Regions from separate parts of the Streptomyces sp. NPDC051913 genome, predicted to be linked through region 1. Evidence: riboswitches for the same ligand, from Rfam matches in the RefSeq annotation. Region 1 holds a riboswitch; each other region holds the start of a gene.
What was found. Region 1 has a riboswitch for cobalamin ahead of ACIHIX_RS01165 (ribonucleoside-diphosphate reductase subunit alpha). Riboswitches for the same ligand answer to the same signal wherever they lie in the genome.
Positions count from the first base shown of each region.

Region 2: linked by a shared signal. The riboswitch ahead of ACIHIX_RS22190 (cobalamin biosynthesis protein) and the one ahead of ACIHIX_RS01165 (ribonucleoside-diphosphate reductase subunit alpha) in region 1 are both predicted to bind cobalamin.
Region 3: linked by a shared signal. The riboswitch ahead of metE (5-methyltetrahydropteroyltriglutamate--homocysteine S-methyltransferase) and the one ahead of ACIHIX_RS01165 (ribonucleoside-diphosphate reductase subunit alpha) in region 1 are both predicted to bind cobalamin.
Region 4: linked by a shared signal. The riboswitch ahead of ACIHIX_RS14465 (CbtB-domain containing protein) and the one ahead of ACIHIX_RS01165 (ribonucleoside-diphosphate reductase subunit alpha) in region 1 are both predicted to bind cobalamin.

Region 1 is NZ_JBIUCI010000001.1:255,657-259,923, reverse strand. Features, by position in the region: gene ACIHIX_RS01170 (ribonucleotide-diphosphate reductase subunit beta) at 1-795, opposite strand, end outside; gene ACIHIX_RS01165 (ribonucleoside-diphosphate reductase subunit alpha) at 795-3,161, opposite strand; cobalamin riboswitch at 3,285-3,445, opposite strand; gene ACIHIX_RS01160 (GNAT family N-acetyltransferase) at 3,468-3,971, opposite strand; gene mctP (monocarboxylate uptake permease MctP) at 4,045-4,267, opposite strand, start outside.
Region 2 is NZ_JBIUCI010000007.1:73,840-78,106, forward strand. Features, by position in the region: gene ACIHIX_RS22170 (class II aldolase/adducin family protein) at 1-104, opposite strand, end outside; gene ACIHIX_RS22175 (lysozyme) at 303-1,052, shown strand; gene ACIHIX_RS22180 (anion permease) at 1,207-2,460, shown strand; gene ACIHIX_RS22185 (hypothetical protein) at 2,483-2,704, shown strand; cobalamin riboswitch at 2,863-3,004, shown strand; gene ACIHIX_RS22190 (cobalamin biosynthesis protein) at 3,105-4,052, shown strand; gene ACIHIX_RS22195 (cobyric acid synthase) at 4,049-4,267, shown strand, end outside.
Region 3 is NZ_JBIUCI010000008.1:323,956-328,222, reverse strand. Features, by position in the region: gene ACIHIX_RS25745 (hypothetical protein) at 1-119, opposite strand, end outside; gene metE (5-methyltetrahydropteroyltriglutamate--homocysteine S-methyltransferase) at 601-2,919, opposite strand; cobalamin riboswitch at 3,076-3,303, opposite strand; gene ACIHIX_RS25735 (hypothetical protein) at 4,118-4,267, shown strand, end outside.
Region 4 is NZ_JBIUCI010000004.1:415,326-419,592, reverse strand. Features, by position in the region: gene ACIHIX_RS14480 (oxygenase MpaB family protein) at 1-692, opposite strand, end outside; gene ACIHIX_RS14475 (acyl-CoA dehydrogenase family protein) at 702-1,880, opposite strand; gene ACIHIX_RS14470 (CbtA family protein) at 2,018-2,782, opposite strand; gene ACIHIX_RS14465 (CbtB-domain containing protein) at 2,808-3,029, opposite strand; cobalamin riboswitch at 3,067-3,219, opposite strand; gene ACIHIX_RS14460 (histidine phosphatase family protein) at 3,314-3,877, shown strand; gene ACIHIX_RS14455 (ferredoxin) at 3,893-4,267, opposite strand.

The sequences.
Region 1 (4,267 bases):
ACCGTCACCGCACAGGTCGCGGCCGAACTGGAGCTCCGCCTCGACCGCCTCCCGCATCATGTCCGTGACCTGCTGCTGGAGCTGCTCGTCGAAGAGCTCCGGCTCCTCCTTGCGGACGGTGTCGACCACCTCGAACGCGAAGCTCATGTGCATGGTCTCGTCGCGGAACACCCAGTTGGTGCCGGTGGCGAGACCGTGCAGCAGACCCCGGCTGCGGAACCAGTAGACGTACGCGAAGGCACCGTAGAAGAACAGGCCCTCGATGCACGCGGCGAAGCAGATGAGGTTGAGCAGGAAGCGGCGGCGGTCGGCCTTGGACTCCAGGCGCTCCAGCTTCTCGACCTCGTTGATCCACTTGAAGCAGAACTCCGCCTTCTCGCGGATCGACGGGATGTTCTCCACCGCCGCGAAGGCCGCCGTCCGGTCCTCCGGGTCGGGGAGGTAGGTGTCGAGGAGCGTCAGGTAGAACTGGACGTGGACTGCCTCCTCGAACAGCTGGCGCGACAGGTACAGGCGCGCCTCGGGGGAGTTGATGTGCTTGTAGAGCGTCAGCACCAGGTTGTTGGCCACGATCGAGTCGCCCGTCGCGAAGAACGCGACCAGGCGGCCGATCAGGTGCTGCTCCTCCGGCGTCAGCTTGGCCAGGTCGGCGACGTCCGAGTGGAGGTCGACCTCCTCGACGGTCCAGGTGTTCTTGATGGCGTCCCGGTAGCGCTCGTAGAAGTCCGGGTAGCGCATGGGACGCAGAGTCAGCTCGAAGCCCGGGTCGAGCAGGTTCTTCTGGGTGGAGCTCATTACTGGCAGGCCTCGCAGGACTCGGGGTTCTCAAGGGAGCAGGCGATCGCATCGGGGTCAGCGGCCTGCTGTACGGGGACAGTTGCCTGTGCGGCGCGGGCGATCCTCGTCGCCGGGCGCGAACGCAGGTAGTACGTCGTCTTCAGGCCCTGCTTCCAGGCGTACGCGTACATCGAGGAGAGCTTGCCGATGGTCGGCGTCTCCAGGAACAGGTTCAGCGACTGGGACTGGTCCAGGAACGGGGTGCGCGCGGCGGCCATGTCGATGAGGCCGCGCTGCGGGATCTCCCAGGCCGTGCGGTACAGGTCGCGGACGTCCTGCGGGACCCAGGTGAAGCCCTGCACCGAGCCGTTGGACTCGCGCAGCGCCTCCCGGGTCTGTGCGTCCCAGACGCCGAGCTTCTTCAGCTCGGCCACCAGATAGGAGTTGACCTGGAGGAACTCGCCGGACAGCGTCTCGCGCTTGAAGAGGTTCGAGACCTGCGGCTCGATGCACTCGTACACGCCCGCGATCGAGGCGATCGTGGCGGTGGGCGCGATGGCGAGGAGCAGGGAGTTGCGCAGGCCCGTGGTGGCCATCCGCTCGCGCAGCGCCGCCCAGCGCTCCGGCCAGGTCAGCTCGACGCCGTAGTGGTCGGGGTGCAGGACGCCCTGGGCGGTACGGGTCTTCTCCCATGCCGGGAGCGGTCCGTTGCGCTCGGCGAGGTCGGTGGAGGCCTCGTACGCGGCGAGCATGATGCGCTCGGCGATGCGTGTGGAGAGAGCCTTGGCCTCCGGCGAGTCGAAGGGCAGCCGCAGCTTGAAGAAGACGTCCTGGAGGCCCATCGCGCCCAGGCCCACCGGGCGCCACTTCGCGTTCGACCGGCCGGCCTGCTCGGTCGGGTAGAAGTTGATGTCCACCACGCGGTCGAGGAAGGTGACGGCGGTACGGACGGTCTCGTCGAGCCGCTCCCAGTCGAGGTCGCCGGTCCTCTGGTCGACGAACGCGCCCAGGTTCACCGAGCCCAGGTTGCAGACCGCCGTCTCCCCGTCGTCCGTGACCTCCAGGATCTCCGTGCAGAGGTTGGAGGAGTGGACCACGCTGCCGGGCAGCGCCGTCTGGTTGGCGGTGCGGTTGGCGGCGTCCTTGAAGGTCATCCAGCCGTTGCCGGTCTGCGCCAGGGTGCGCATCATGCGGCCGTAGAGGTCACGGGCCGGGATGGTCTTCTTGGCGAGCCCCGCCGCCTCCGCCTTGCGGTACGCGGCGTCGAACTCCTCGCCCCACAGGTCGACCAGCTCGGGCACGTCGGCCGGGGAGAACAGCGACCACTCGGCGTCGGCGTTCACGCGGCGCATGAACTCGTCCGGGATCCAGTGCGCGAGGTTCAGGTTGTGCGTACGCCGGGCGTCCTCACCGGTGTTGTCGCGCAGCTCCAGGAACTCCTCGATGTCGGAGTGCCAGGTCTCCAGGTACACCGCGGCCGCACCCTTGCGCCGACCGCCCTGGTTCACCGCGGCGACGCTCGCGTCCAGCGTCTTCAGGAACGGCACGATGCCGTTGGAGTGCCCGTTGGTGCCCCGGATGAGGGAGCCGCGGGAACGAATCCTGCTGTACGACAGCCCGATGCCACCGGCGTGCTTCGACAGCCGTGCCACCTGGTGGTAGCGGTCGTAGATGGAGTCCAGCTCGTCCAGCGGGGAGTCGAGGAGGTAGCAGGACGACATCTGGGGGTGCCGGGTGCCGGAGTTGAAGAGCGTGGGGGAGGACGGCAGGTAGTCGAGGCGGCTCATGAGCCCGTAGAGCGCGGCGACTTCGTCCAGGGCGCGGGTCGTGTCGTCCTCGGCGAGGCCGGAGGCGACGCGCAGCATGAAGTGCTGGGGCGTCTCGATGACCTGGCGGGTGATCGGGTGCCGCAGGAGGTAGCGGCTGTGCAGGGTGCGGAGCCCGAAGTAGCCGAAGCGGTCGTCGCCGGCCGGGTCGATCAGCGCGTCGAGCCGCGCCGCGTGGACCCGTACGAACTCCGCCGTGCGGTCGGCGATCAGGCCCTCGCGGTGGCCGACCTCGACCGACTCGGTGAAGGACGTGACGCCCTGGGAGGCGGCCTCGGCGGCGATGCTGATGGTCAGCAGCCGGGCGGCCAGCCGGGAGTAGGCGGGGTCCTCGGAGATGAGACCGGCGGCGGCCTCCGTCGCCAGCTCGCGCAGCTCCGCGCCGCCATCGGAGTCCGCCCGGCCGGAGCGGCCGCGCAGCGCGGCGGCGGCGACCCGTCCGGGGTCGGCGTCGGGCAGGTCGGCGGTCAGCTCGGTCAGGGTCCGCAACAGGGCGGTACCGGCACCGTCGTTCTCCGCCTGGACCGCTGAAGCCGGATCGGCTGGCGCGATGGTCACTGGGGGGCTCTCCCTCGCTCGGCACGGGGCCTGGCGGAGAGCAGGGGGCAGCACGAGCGCACACGGCGTCGCGTCCACCGGCCCACTCCACGAGGCCCGGACGTCATGGCACCCGGGCCACGGCGGCCTGGGCACGCTGTCGGCAGGTCCTCGGACTGACTCCCGTACACGCACAAGACATGCACAAGTACACCGTTGCGGGACAGTTCCGGATTCGCACCGGATTCCCCTGCGGCGACAGCGAGCATGAGCATACATCTTGTGCCGGGTTCGGGTGGCACCCCTAGATGTTGTGTCGCGGCGACTTCAGAGCGTCAACTCATAGGTGAGAAGCGTGAACTCCGCACCCGGGATCGGCTGCCAGTCGCGCTCGGGTGCGCGGACGAAGCCGAGGCGTTCGTAGATGCGGTGGGCGGCGTACATGATCTCCTGGGTCGACAGCACGATGCCCGTGCAGCCGTCCGCCGCCCTCGCCCGGTCGACGCAGGCGCGGACGAGGGCCTCGCCGGCCCCTCTGCCACGCGCCGCGCGGCCGACGGCGAGCATGCGGATCACGGCCTCGTCGGGCCGGGCGTGCTCGGCCATGGCACCGCCGGCGGCGACGTAGGTGACGGTGCCGACGGGCTCGCCGCCCAGGGTGGCCACGAGTACCTCGGCGGAGGCGGCCCGCTTGGCGACGTCTCTCAACTCGCCCAGATACCAGTCGCTCTCACCGAAGGCCAGGAGGTCGTCCAGGAGATAGGCCTGGGCCGTGATCTCGCCGATGGTGTCGTATTCGCCGGGTTCCGCTGCCCGGATCTCGATGTCCATGGGAGCGAGTGTGCCCGACCTGCACGACAACGGGCCGCCGGATGTTCCGGCGGCCCGCTGATCAGGGAAACACTCAGTGCGAGGTGCCCGCGGTCGCCGGCGGCAGCTCGACCTGGACGCCGGGGTCGCCCGCGTCCGCCGTGTAGTCCTCCGGCTTGGTCTCGTCGACGCCCTCGGGGGCCTTGAGGGCCTTCAGGACGAAGGTGAGGACCACCGTGACCACGACGTTGAGCACGAAGGCCGTCAGGCCGATGTAGCCGATCTCGCCGATGCCCGGGATCTCCTTCGACGAGCCG
Region 2 (4,267 bases), on a different contig from region 1:
AGGACCTCCTCCTCGCGCGCACCGCGCCCCCGCGGTGCGCCCGCCGTCCGCGCGCCCTCCCGGGCGTCCCGCCCGTCCCGGTGCTCCTGCCGCTGCTCAGCCATGCGGCGATCCTGCCAGTCGCCGCTCCGGCGCACCGCCGGGCCGGGCCACTTTAGGGCGGAGGCATGGCGTCCGGAAGGTCGCATATACGGATACATCACCCTCTTGCGCAGCTTGGCCAGACATCACCGAACGTTGCGGGATCTTCCAGTAGCCTCGCTGCCTGATTTGTCGTGCACGTCGCCATTCCGGGGGGAAATATGGCTCGTGATCGCAAACCGTCCCGTCACCGTGCCCGCCTGCTGGCGGCCTCCGTGGCCGCGCTCGCCCTGTCGGGGACCGCGCTGGCCGAGCTCCCGGCCGCGGCGGCGGGCAAGCCCAGGGGGCACGACGTCTCGTCCCATCAGAAGAACGTCGACTGGCCGGGCGCGAAGGACGACGGCGCCCGGTTCGTCTACGTCAAGGCGACCGAGGGCGGGACGTACCGCAACCCGTACTTCGGCCAGCAGTACACCGGCTCGCGCGAAGCGGGTCTGATCCGCGGGGCCTACCATTTCGCGCTGCCGGACCAGTCGTCGGGCAAGACGCAGGCACGGTACTTCGTGAACAACGGCGGCGGCTGGAGCGCGGACGGCTGGACGCTGCCGCCGGCGCTCGACATCGAATACAACCCGTACGACGGCAGGCACCGGTGCTACGGCCTGAAGAAGGCCGCGATGGTCAGCTGGATCAAGTCCTTCAGCAACGAGGTCAAGCGGCTCACCGGGCGGCGTCCGGTGATCTACACGACCGCCCACTGGTGGAACGTTTGCACCGGCGGCAGCGGCGCCTTCGCCCGGAACCACGCACTGTGGGTGGCCCGCTACAACGCGGCGGACGCCGGTTCACTGCCCAACGGATGGTCGTACTGGACGATCTGGCAGTACGACAACAGCGGCAGCCTGCCGGGTGATCAGAATCTCTTCAACGGCTCGGCGGCCCAGTTGAGGAAGTTCGCCCGGGGCTCGTGACCGTGCGGCGCACGGGCCGCGCGGTGGGCGCCGTCGGCATCGGAGGGAAAACCCTCGGTTCCAGACACCGTGCGGCCTGCCTCAGTTCATCTTCCGTTCACCCTGGTTACCTACGTTCAACGTGCCAATGACGCTCGAACGATTGCCTGGGTAAATGGAAAACTTCTCGCTGATCCTCGCGATTGTGGTGGTAACCGCACTTGCGTTCGATTTCACGAACGGTTTTCACGACACCGCCAACGCGATGGCCACGACCATCTCGACCGGTGCGCTCAAGCCCAAGGTCGCGGTGGCCATGTCCGCCGTGCTCAACCTTGTGGGCGCCTTTCTCTCCGTGGAGGTCGCCAACACGATCTCCAAGGGTCTCGTCGACGAGAGCGGCATCCGTCCCGAGGTCATCTTCGCCGCACTGGTCGGCGCGATCCTCTGGAACCTGCTGACCTGGCTGGTCGGACTCCCCTCCAGCTCCTCGCACGCCCTCATGGGCGGTCTGATCGGCGCCACCATCGCTTCGGCGGGCATGGGCGCGGTCCACGGTGACGTCCTGGTCACCAAGGTCCTGATCCCGGCGATCGCGGCGCCCATCGTCGCGGGCCTCGCCGCCATGCTGGCAACCCGCCTCTCCTACTCCCTCGGCAAGAAGGCGGACGGCAAGGCCGCCGCCAAGGGCTTCCGCGCCGGCCAGATCGCCTCGGCCGGCCTGGTCTCCCTCGCCCACGGCACGAACGACGCGCAGAAGACGATGGGCATCATCACCCTCGCCCTCGTCGCCGGCGGCGCCGTCGCGCCCGACTCCGACCCGCCCACCTGGGTCATCCTCTCCGCGGGTCTGGCCATCGCGCTCGGCACCTACCTCGGCGGCTGGCGCATCATCCGCACGATGGGCAAGGGTCTGACCGACCTCCAGCCGCAGCAGGGCTTCGCCGCCCAGACCAGCGCGGCGACGGTCATCCTGGCCTCCTCGCACCTCGGTTTCTCCCTCTCCACCACGCACTCCGTCTCCGGTTCGGTGATGGGCGCGGGCCTCGGCCGCAAGGGCGGCGTGGTCCGCTGGTCGACGGCGACGCGGATGTTCGTGGCCTGGGGCCTCACGCTCCCGGCGGCCGCCCTGGTGGGCGCGCTGGCGGAGTCGGTGACCGACCTCGGTGACTGGGGCACGGGCGTCGTCCTGATCTTCCTGATCGCCTCCAGCGCGGCCATCTGGAAGATCTCGCGCCGCGAGGTCGTGGACGCGTCGAACGTCAACGACACCGACGACGAGCCGGCCGGCGTGGTCACGACGGCGATCGCCGCGGTCACCCCGCCTCCGGCGGGCACCGTGACGGACGGCCTGACCGCCACGATCCCCGCCCCGGCAGCGGCCGCGGCCTCCACGGAACCGGCGGCCCCGCCGGCCGCCGCGGTCTGAGCGACGAAGGAAACCAAGCAACATGAAGATCGACTGGCAAGCACTGGGCTCCGTCTTCGGCGTCAGCCTCGTCGTCACCGTGGCCCTCGTGGCCCTCTTCACCCTCGGCATCATGGGCCTCTCTCGCCAGGAGCGGGCCTCGGCCGCGGGCGGCTCGGCGGCCCTCGCCGTGACCGGCGCGTACGCCTGCTTCGCCGCCTGTGCGGCGGCGGTGGGCTACGGCATCTATCTGATCGTCGCCTGACCCGCACCACGACGATTCCGCGCCCTGTTCCGGGCCTCTCGAAGAGGGGATTCCGGACAGGGCGCTTTCGCGTTCCGGGCCTCGCGAACCCCGTCCGCGGGCCCGCCGATGTGGGGTTCTGCACACTCCGCTCCCGCAGGTCAACAGCGAGTTGACGGCCCTTCCGGGCCCGTGGTGGACTGCCGGAGCCAAGTACGGCGGCCAGGGAGGAAGACCGGTGTGAATCCGGCGCGGTCCCGCCACTGTCACCGGGGTAGGTAGCCCCGGGAGCCAGGAACTCCCACCGTCGGTCTCGTCGAACCAGGGCGTGGACACCCTGAGTGAGGACATATCGCCATGCTCGCCTGCCGTTCGAGGTACAGCACCAGGTCGCTGCCCGACCCCACGGCCGGCTGAGCGCATGCGTGCCGATCGCGTCTTCGCGTACGGCGCCGCCGCCGGACTCGTCGCAGATCTGCTGCTCGGTGATCCACGCCGGGGGCATCCGGTCGCCGTGTTCGGGCGGGCCGCCGGCGCCGTGGAGAAGGCTCTGTGGCGGGACCATCGTGGGTGGGGCGCGCTGCACACCGCCGTGTGCGTCGGGGGCGCCGTGGGGCTGGGCGCCCTCGCCCAGAGCGTCGTACGTCCCTCCCGTAGCGCGTCCGTCGCGCTGACCGGCGCCGCCACCTGGGCCGTGGTGGGCGGGACGTCGCTCGCACGCGAGGCCCGGGTCATCGGTCTGGCTCTGGAGGCGGGGGACGTCGAGGGCGCTCGCGCCCGGCTGCCGCACCTGTGCGGGCGGGATCCGCAGGCCCTCGACGCCGACGGGATCGCCCGGGCCGTCGTCGAGTCCGTCGCCGAGAACACCTCCGACGCCGTGGTCGGCGCCCTGGTGTGGGGGGCGCTCGGTGGAGTGCCCGGTCTGCTCGGGTTCCGGGCCGTCAACACCCTCGACGCCATGGTCGGGCACAAGTCCGAGCGGTACCGGCGCTACGGCTGGGCCTCCGCCCGGCTCGACGACCTCGCCGGATGGCCGGGGGCGCGGCTCACCGCCGTACTCGCCGCCGTCGCCGGGAGCGACTCCCGGGGGGCCGTTCGAGCGTGGCGTGCCGACGCCGCCAAGCATCCGAGCCCCAACGCCGGGCCCGTCGAGGCCTCGTTCGCGGGGGCCCTCGGGGTGCGGCTCGGCGGGAGCCTGTCCTACGGAGGGCGGGTGGAGCACCGGCCCGTGCTCAATCAGTCCGGGCGGGCCGTCGCCACGCGGGACATCGAGCGCGCCGTACGGCTTTCGCGGCGCGTCGGGCTGCTCGCGCTCGGCATCGGTGCCGCCGCACGGGCCCTGGCCACGAAGAAGGGACGTACGTCATGAGCGGGGGGCTGCTCGTCGCCGGGACCACCTCCGACGCCGGCAAGAGTGTCGTCACCGCCGGGATCTGCCGGTGGCTGGTGCGGCAGGGGGTCAAGGTCGCGCCCTTCAAGGCGCAGAACATGTCCCTCAATTCGTTCGTGACGCGGGAGGGCGCGGAGATCGGGCGGGCCCAGGCCATGCAGGCCCAGGCCTGTCGGGTCGAGCCGACCGCGCTG
Region 3 (4,267 bases), on a different contig from region 1:
ACGAAGGCCACCACGTCGAGCAGACCGTAGGCGATCCCGACGAAGTGCTCACCGATGCGGACGCGACGGCCGCCGTCCGCTGCGGGTGGGTAGACGACGACGGGCTGGTCGGTAACCATGATCCCAGCCTGGTGCTGGGGCGCGTGGTGCGCATGCGGAGGCAGCCCAGCTCGTAGGCCGATCGTGCCCGGGGGTGCAGCGGTGGGGGACGCCGTGCTCCGGATTGTCGGGGGCGGCACCGATCAGTACGGTGCCGAGATGAGCGACGCCCGTCGGGCAGATCGCGGAAACCGTCGTCCTGACCGGCGCGTCTTGGTCAGGGAGTGGACCTCGGTGGCGGTGCCTGCCACGTCATCCCGGGCGGCTGAAGCAGGGGCGAGGGCTCGGGGCCGGGGTCATCGATGTCGAGGACTCCGGCGGCCGTGTGGTCGAAGTCGGCGGGCCAGCGGGTGTGCCCACTGGCCAGGGCGTCGGTCGGACGTGCTTCGGCGAGGTACCGGGATCCGGCCGCGTGACCCTCTCTTCTTCGGCGGTCCGCACCCCGCCCAGGGGTCCTCATCGGCGACGCGATGAGGACCCAGGGGCCTTGAGGCACAGGTGTCAGAATCCGGGCAGCTCGCTGCGGACCGTGCGGGCCGCCGTGACGAGGTTCTCCAGGGAGGCGCGGGTCTCGGGCCAACCGCGGGTCTTCAGGCCGCAGTCGGGGTTGACCCACAGGCGCTCGGCGGGGATCGCCTCAAGTCCCCTCCGCAGCAAGGCGGCCGTCTCCGCCGTGCTCGGGACGCGTGGGGAGTGGATGTCGTAGACCCCCGGCCCGGCCTCCCGGGGGTAGCCGTGAGCGGCGAGTTCGCGGGCGACCTGCATGTGGGAGCGGGCGGCCTCCAGGCTGATGACGTCGGCGTCGAGATCGTCGATGGCCTGGACGATGTCGCCGAATTCGGCGTAGCACATGTGGGTGTGGATCTGTGTGTCCGGGCGTACGCCGGCGGTGGTCAGCCGGAACGACTCCGTCGCCCACGCGAGGTAGGCGGCGTGGTCGGCGGCCCGTAGCGGCAGGGTCTCTCGCAGTGCGGGCTCGTCGACCTGGATGACCGAGGTTCCCGCGGCCTCAAGGTCGCCCACCTCGTCGCGCAGGGCGAGGGCGACCTGGCGGGCGGTGTCGCCGAGGGGCTGGTCGTCGCGGACGAAGGACCAGGCGAGCATGGTGACAGGCCCCGTGAGCATGCCCTTGACCGGCCGTGAGGTGAGGGACTGGGCGTACGTCGTCCAGCGCACGGTCATCGGTTCGTGGCGGGAGATGTCACCGGCCAGGATCGGTGGGCGGGCGTACCGGGTGCCGTAGGACTGGACCCAGCCGTGCTGGGTGGCGAGGTACCCCGTCAGCTGCTCGGCGAAGTACTGGACCATGTCGTTGCGTTCGGGTTCGCCGTGCACGAGGACGTCGAGGCCGGCCTTCTCCTGGAAGGCGATCACCTCCTGGACCTCCGCCTCGATCCGCTCCTCGTAGGTGGTGACGTCGATCCTTCGGGCCCTCAGGTCCGCACGGGCGACGCGCAGTTCGGCTGTCTGCGGGAACGACCCGATGGTCGTCGTGGGCAGCAACGGCAGTCCCAGGTGGGCGCGTTGGGCGGCGGCGCGTTCGGTGTACGGCTGGGTGCGGCGGGTGTCGGCGTCGGTGACGGCTTCGGCTCGGGTGCGGACGGCGGGGTCGCTGGTGAGGGGAGAGTGAGCTCGGGACGCGAGGTCGGCGCGGTTGGCGGCCAGCACGGCCGTGATGCTGTCGGTGCCCTGGGTGAGGCCCTTGGCCAAGACGGCGATCTCGGGCGTCTTCTGCCGGGCGAAGGCCAGCCAGCGCAGGATCTGCGGCTCGATGTCGCGCTCGACCTGCGTGTCGAGAGGCACGTGGAGGAGGGAGCACGAGGCGGAGACGTCGACCTGGTCGGCGAGGCCAAGGAGGGTGCCCAGCGTGGACAGGGACTTCGACAGGTCGTTGATCCAGACGTTGCGGCCGTTGACGACGCCCGCGACCAGGCGCTTGCCGGGCAGCCCGCCCACGGCTGCCAGGGCGTCTAGGTTGGCGGCGGCCGCCTCGGTGAAGTCCAGGGCGAGGCCCTCGACCGGGGCCTTGGCCAGCACCGGCAGAGCGTCGCCGAGCCGGTCGAAGTAGGAGGCGACCAGCAGCTTCGGCCGGTCGGCGAGCGCGCCCAGGTTCCGGTAGGTGCGGTCAGCGGCGTTCAGTTCGGCGGGGGTACGGTCCTGCACGAGGGCAGGCTCGTCGAGCTGCACCCACTCGGCGCCGGCCGCGCGCAGGTCGGCGAGGACCTCGGCATACACCGGCAGCAGCCGGTCCAGCAGGGTGAGCGGCTCGAAGTCGGCGGGCACGCCGGGTGCTGGCTTGGCCAGGAGGAGGTAGGTGACGGGGCCGACCAGGACGGGGCGGGCGGCCAGGCCGAGGGCCACAGCCTCCTTCAGTTCCGTGACCTGCTTGGCGGAGTTCGCGGTGAAGGCCGTGTCCGGACCCAACTCCGGTACCAAATAGTGGTAGTTGGTGTCGAACCACTTGGTCATCTCCAGCGGTGCCACGTGCTGGGTGCCGCGTGCCATGGCGAAGTAGCCGTCCAGGGAGTCCTTGTCGAAGGCGTCGCGGTGGCGGGTCGGGACCGCCCCGACCATGACGGTGGTGTCCAGGACGTGGTCGTAGAACGAGAAATCGCCGGTGGGCACCTCGTCGATGCCGGCCTCGGCGAGCTGGCGCCAGTTGGCGGCGCGCAGATCGGCGGCGGTGGCACGGAGGGCGTCGGCGGTGACGTGCCCCGTCCAGTAGCCCTCGATCGCCTTCTTCAGTTCCCGGCCCTGGCCCTGGCGGGGGTAGCCGTACACGGTGGCCCGTGCTGCCGCGGAAGCGGACTTGGTGGTCACGGAGATCTCCTTCGCGAGATGAATCCCTGAGATCCCGGCAACGGGACGAGAGCGCGAAGGGGTCACGCACCGGACGCCTGCGACCGGTCACGGCCGTCCGTTCGGTGTGCACGCCGACCCGCCCACGAGGTCACCGAGATGTCCGCGCGCGAATGGGTTCGCACACGGGCAGTTGGCAGGTCTTCGGACTCGCGAGCACGTCCTCACACACGAATGTGAGGACACCTACTGGCCGTCGCTTCCCAGGCCCGGTACTTCGGGTCCAGTGCGTATGACGGCGGTCGTTCCCGCTCACCGCTGCGGGGCAGTCCCGGATTCCCACCGGGTTCCCTCTTGCGACACCCCGTCTGGCGGACGGGGTGAACCAGCTGCACGGCCAGCGTACGGGGTGTCCGTGGGCAAGCGCCGGAGTCGTCCAGGATCCGGAGGGTGACGCAGCACACTTGAGATCGTGCAGGCGGACCGAGACCGTACGAGGAGACACCTCTCCTCGCTGTGGAAGTCGGCCCGCACCGCGCCCGCGTGGTCTCCGCGTCGCACGGACCGCGCCAACGTGCACGCGCTGTGCGGGCGACGGCCGCCTCACGGGCCCGCACGTGGCGTATGGCAGGTGATCGTGCGTCACCTCATGGGGGACACCGGCGGTCTGGATCCGCTCCAGGACCAGATCGGCCGGGATCTGCGGCTGCCGCGCGTTTTGGCGGCCGCCGTGGTCGGTGCCGGTTCGAGCGCCATCGGGGTCGGGCTGCACGCGCTCCTCCCCATCGCCCAGCGCAGCGGGCAGCTTACCGAGCCGGCTCGACGGCATCAGGGGCAGCCTCGCGGGAGCCGTCCGGTCCGACCTGTGCCTGCCGACAATCGCGCTCGCCCTCGCGTCATCCGGCTGTTCAGCCAGGGACGGCCCGCGACGCGCCGGTGATCGGCGACGACGCGGCGGCCGGGCTCGGAGTGGACGGCCACCTGCTGCGACGCAGGTTGCCCGTGGTGACGTCACTGATGACCGCGACCGTCGTCGTGGTTGCGCAGGCCGTCCGGCTGCTCATCTGTTCGCGCCCTTCTGACCGAGGTGTCGCCTCGGGGTGACGTAGGTCACGGCGGCCCCTCGGAACTCGACCTCCCCGCGACTCGACTACTGGAGGGTACGGCTACAACTCCCGTCATTCACAAGACGGTTCAATGCGACCACGAAAGGTCGGGCATGGCCGACGATCCGCAATCCCGCGCCGCCGACGCGACCGCTCGCAGATGGGTGCCACCTCCCGCGCTCGTTGGCTTCCTGCTCCTGCTCGTCCTGGTGTTCACGGTGTCCTACGCCGTCGGATCCGCGGTCGGCCCCGTGGCGCCCGGC
Region 4 (4,267 bases), on a different contig from region 1:
GCGGGTTCCGGGGCGGGCCTGCCGTACAGATCGTGGGCGTACGGCGGCAGAGCGGCGTACGCCAGGTGTGCCACGCGCCGCCACAGCACCTCGCGCGCCGGGACGAGCAGGGGGTGCGTCGGCGGGCGGAGCAGGAACTCGTCGACCGCGCGTGCCTCGGGCCCGGCGGCGAGTTCGGGTCCGACCTTCTCGAAATAGGCGGCCATCTCGGCCTGGTTCGCGGGTACGGCGTCGGGGTCGAGGCCCACCAGCCGTGCGCTGACGCGGTGTTCGGCGATGTAGCGGTCGGCCTGTTCGTCGGTGAGGTGGAAGCCGGAGCGGCGCCCGACCTGGAGATAGGAGTCGATCTCGGCGCAGTGCACCCACAGCAGCAGCTCGGGTTCGCCGACCCCGTAGGTCTCGCCGGTGTCGGGGTCGGTCGCGGACAGCATGCTGTGGATCTTCCGGACGCGGGCGCCCGCCCGTTCGGCCGCCGCCGTGGTGCCGTACGTCGTGGTGCCGACGAAGTTCGCGGTGCGCAGCAGCCGGCCCCAGGCGTCCTGCCGGAAGTCGGAGTTCTGCATGACTCCGCGCACGGCACGGGGATGCAGGGCCTGGAGGTAGAGCGCGCGGACGCCCGCGACCCACATCATCGGGTCACCGTGCAACTGCCAGGTCACCGAGTTCGGGGTGAACAGCCCGGGATCTCCCATACCCGCAGGCTAACGCCGAACCCTCGGCATCCCCAGACCGATCCACGAGATGATCTCCCGCTGGATCTCGTTGTTGCCGCCGCCGAAGGTGAAGATGACCGCGGAGCGGTAGCCGCGCTCCAGCTCGCCGTGGAGCACGGAGCCCGCGGAGCCCTCCTTCAGGGCGCCGGCGGCCGCGACCACCTCCATGAGCCAGGCGTAGGCGTCCCGGCGGGCCTCGGAGCCGTAGACCTTGACCGCGGAGGCGTCCTGGGGGGTGAGCGTGCCGTTCTGCACGGCGTGGACCATCTGCCAGTTGAGCAGCTTCATCGCGTCGAGCCTCACATGGGTCTGGGCGAGTCGGCGGCGCACCCAGGGCAGGTCGACGACGCGGCGGCCGTCGGCGAGCTTGGTCTCCATGGCCCAGCGCTGGACGTCGTGCAGGGCGCGGATGGCCATGGTGCCGTGGGCGGCGAGGGTGACGCGCTCGTGGTTGAGCTGGTTGGTGATCAGCCGCCAGCCCTGGTCCTCGGCGCCGACGCGGCGGGCGACGGGGACACGGATGTCCTCGTAGTAGCTGGCGGTGGTGTCGTGGCCGGCGAGGGTGTTGATGACGGTGCAGGAGTAGCCGGGGTCGGTGGTCGGCACGAGGAGCATGGTGATGCCCTTGTGCGGCGGGGCGTCGGGGTCGGTGCGGGTGGCGAGCCAGACCCAGTCGGCGGTGTCGCCGTTGGTGGTCCAGATCTTCTGCCCGTTGACGACGTACTCGTCCCCTTCGCGTACCGCGCGCGTCTTCAGGGAGGCGAGGTCGGTGCCGGCGTCGGGCTCGCTGTAGCCGATCGCGAAGTCGAGCTCGCCGGAGAGGATTCCGGGGAGGAAGTAGGCCTTCTGCTCGTCGGTGCCGTACTGCATGATCGTCGGCCCTACGGTGTTCAGCGCCATCAGCGGCAGCGGTACGCCGGCCTGGGCGGCCTCGTCGAAGAAGATGAACTGCTCCATCGCGGTCAGGCCACGGCCGCCGTACTCCTTCGGCCAGCCCACGCCCAGCCAGCGGTCGGCGCCGAGGCGGCGGACGGTCTCGCGGTAGAAGCGCTTCTGCTCCCGCCGGTCGCCGTGCCGGGCGTTGGCGTCGGTCGGCACCAACTCGGCGAAGTAAGCGCGCAGTTCGGTGCGCAGCCGCTGCTGCTCGGGTGTGTATGCGAGATGCACGGCGCCTCCAGGCTCCCCGGAACCGGTCCTGTCGGCGCACACGGTAGAACGTGTTCCAGAAATAGGGAATGGCGAGACGGTACCGAGGCATACGAAAAGGCCCCCGCGTGGCGGGGGCCCGTTCGGTGCTGAACTGCTCAGTGGGCGACGGGAGTCGGCTGACTGCCGGCACCCGCCGACCGCTCGGCCGGCTTCGGCGCGAGCTGCCGCTCCGCCAGCAGCCCGAAGACCAGCCCGAAGGCGGTCCACAGGGTCACCTGCACGGCGAGTGCCGCGAGCCGGTACTGCCACAACAGGGCGGCCGGGAAATGCTCCGGCACCTCGTTGAACGACGGCAGGAACGCGTAGGCCAGACCGACGACGAGGACGAAGAACGCGCCCGCGGCGAGGGTGGCGTTCCAGTTGCCGAGGCGGGGTGCGAGACGCTTGCCCAGGATGACGGTCCCCACCGTCAGCAGCACGCTGAGGACGATCATCAGGAAGAACAGCGCGGTCCGCTGGTTGAGCGTGTCGGGGTCACCGACGGCCGGCGGGTTGGCCGGGTACTTGAGGAACGGCACGACGTACACCGCGACCAGTCCGGCGACCGCCAGGAGCAGCGCGCTGGCGCGCGGCCCGAAGCGGCCGATCCGGCCGAGCGCGAAGCAGTACGCGAGCGCCGCGATGCCGCCGAAGGCGACCCCGTAGACGAGGACACCGGTGGACAGGCCCGCGGTGGACTGGAGCGTACGGCTGAAGAGTTCCTCGCCGCCGTGCTCGTGGGCGTGGCTCTCCTCGAAGGCGATGGCCTGATCGACGCGCGGCTCCCCGAGGAAGTACGCGACGACGAGCGCGGCCAGGCCCGCGACGAGGCCCGCGAGCATGCCGCGGACCAGGAGATTTCTGACAGTTGCGGAGTTCATGCGCGGATACGCTTCCTCGCCGCCGTCAGTGGCACGGGAAGCCGAGCAGATGGCGGGCGTCGTGCACCCACTCGTGGACTCCCTCGCCGGACAGCAGGGAGGTGGCGCCCTGTTCGGCGCCGACGAAGTAGAGCAGGACCAGCATCAGGACGCCGAAGAAGACCGCCCAGGGGACGATGGCGCCGATCGGCAGCTTTGCGGGTACGGCGGTGGAGCTGGTTGTCGGCTGAGCGACGGTCTGCGCCATGGCAGGACCTCCTGGGGGAACTCGCGTCCCGTCTCGGTGGTGCACAGGACGACGGGGCGGGTCTGACTCCCCCGGCCCACCCCTGGGGGTGTGCCCGGCATACAGTGGCGCGACCGTGCCGGAATCCCACCGGCTTCCACCGAACCGTCGTCGATATCGACGAGAAGGTACCGCGTGCGAGAGGTGCGGCCAAGAGCGCACGGTTCGGCCACGAGCGCCCCTGAAGCGCTGTGGCCATGTCAATTACGCGGTACGGAAGGGATGTTGGGCGGGGGAATGGACCGATGACCAGCCGAGTGATGTTGATCTCACCCGCGATCAGCGCGGCTCTGCGGGAGGCCCGCTTCGACGACGGCGGCCCGCTGGACGACTCCGGACTGCGGCTCGCGAAGGCCGCCGCGGGCACGCTCCCCACGGCCCGTCAGGTCTGCGTCTCCCCCACCGTGCGCTGCCGGGAGACGGCCGGCGCACTCGGCCTCGACGCCCTGGACACACCGGAGTTGGCCGCACTCGACACCGGACGCTGGCGCGGCGCGACGCTGGCCGAGGTGGGCGCCGCCGAGCCGGAGGCGCTGGCCCGCTGGCTGGCCGACGTGGAAGCGGCGCCGCACGGCGGGGAGTCGGTGCACGCGCTGTGCGAACGGGTCGGGGCGTGGCTGGACCCGCTCGCCGCGGAACCGGGCCGGACGATCGCGGTGGCCGAACCCGAGATCGTCCGCGCCGCGCTCGTCCACGCGCTGGGAGCGCCGAGGTCGTCGTTCTGGCGCACGGACGTCGCACCGCTCACCGCCGTCGAGCTCAGCGGCAGGGCGGGCCGCTGGAACGTACGGATGGGACGACCTCTGTGAGAGGTGCGCCGCACCTCAGTGCAGCGTGTCCATGAAGTCCGTGCAGGCCTGGGCGCAGGTCCGGCAGGCCTTGGCGGCCTCCTCCGCGCCCGGCTGGGTGTCGAAGGCGTGGGCGCTCTCCAGGCAGACCGTCCGGCACCACTCGAGCTGGACGCGGATACCGCTCTCGTCCAGCCGGTTCTGCTCGGACAGCACCCGGCACGTCGCGTCGCACACCTCCGCGCACATGATGCCCTTGCGTCGTACGAGTTCCTGCTGCTCGGTCCCGTCCGGATCCACGAGGCTGGCACGCACCGCACATGCCCGGGCGCAATCGGTGCACGCCTGCGCACACGCGAAACGGTCCTCCAGGAACCGGATGAGCTCCTGTTGGGATGTCGTCGCTGTCAC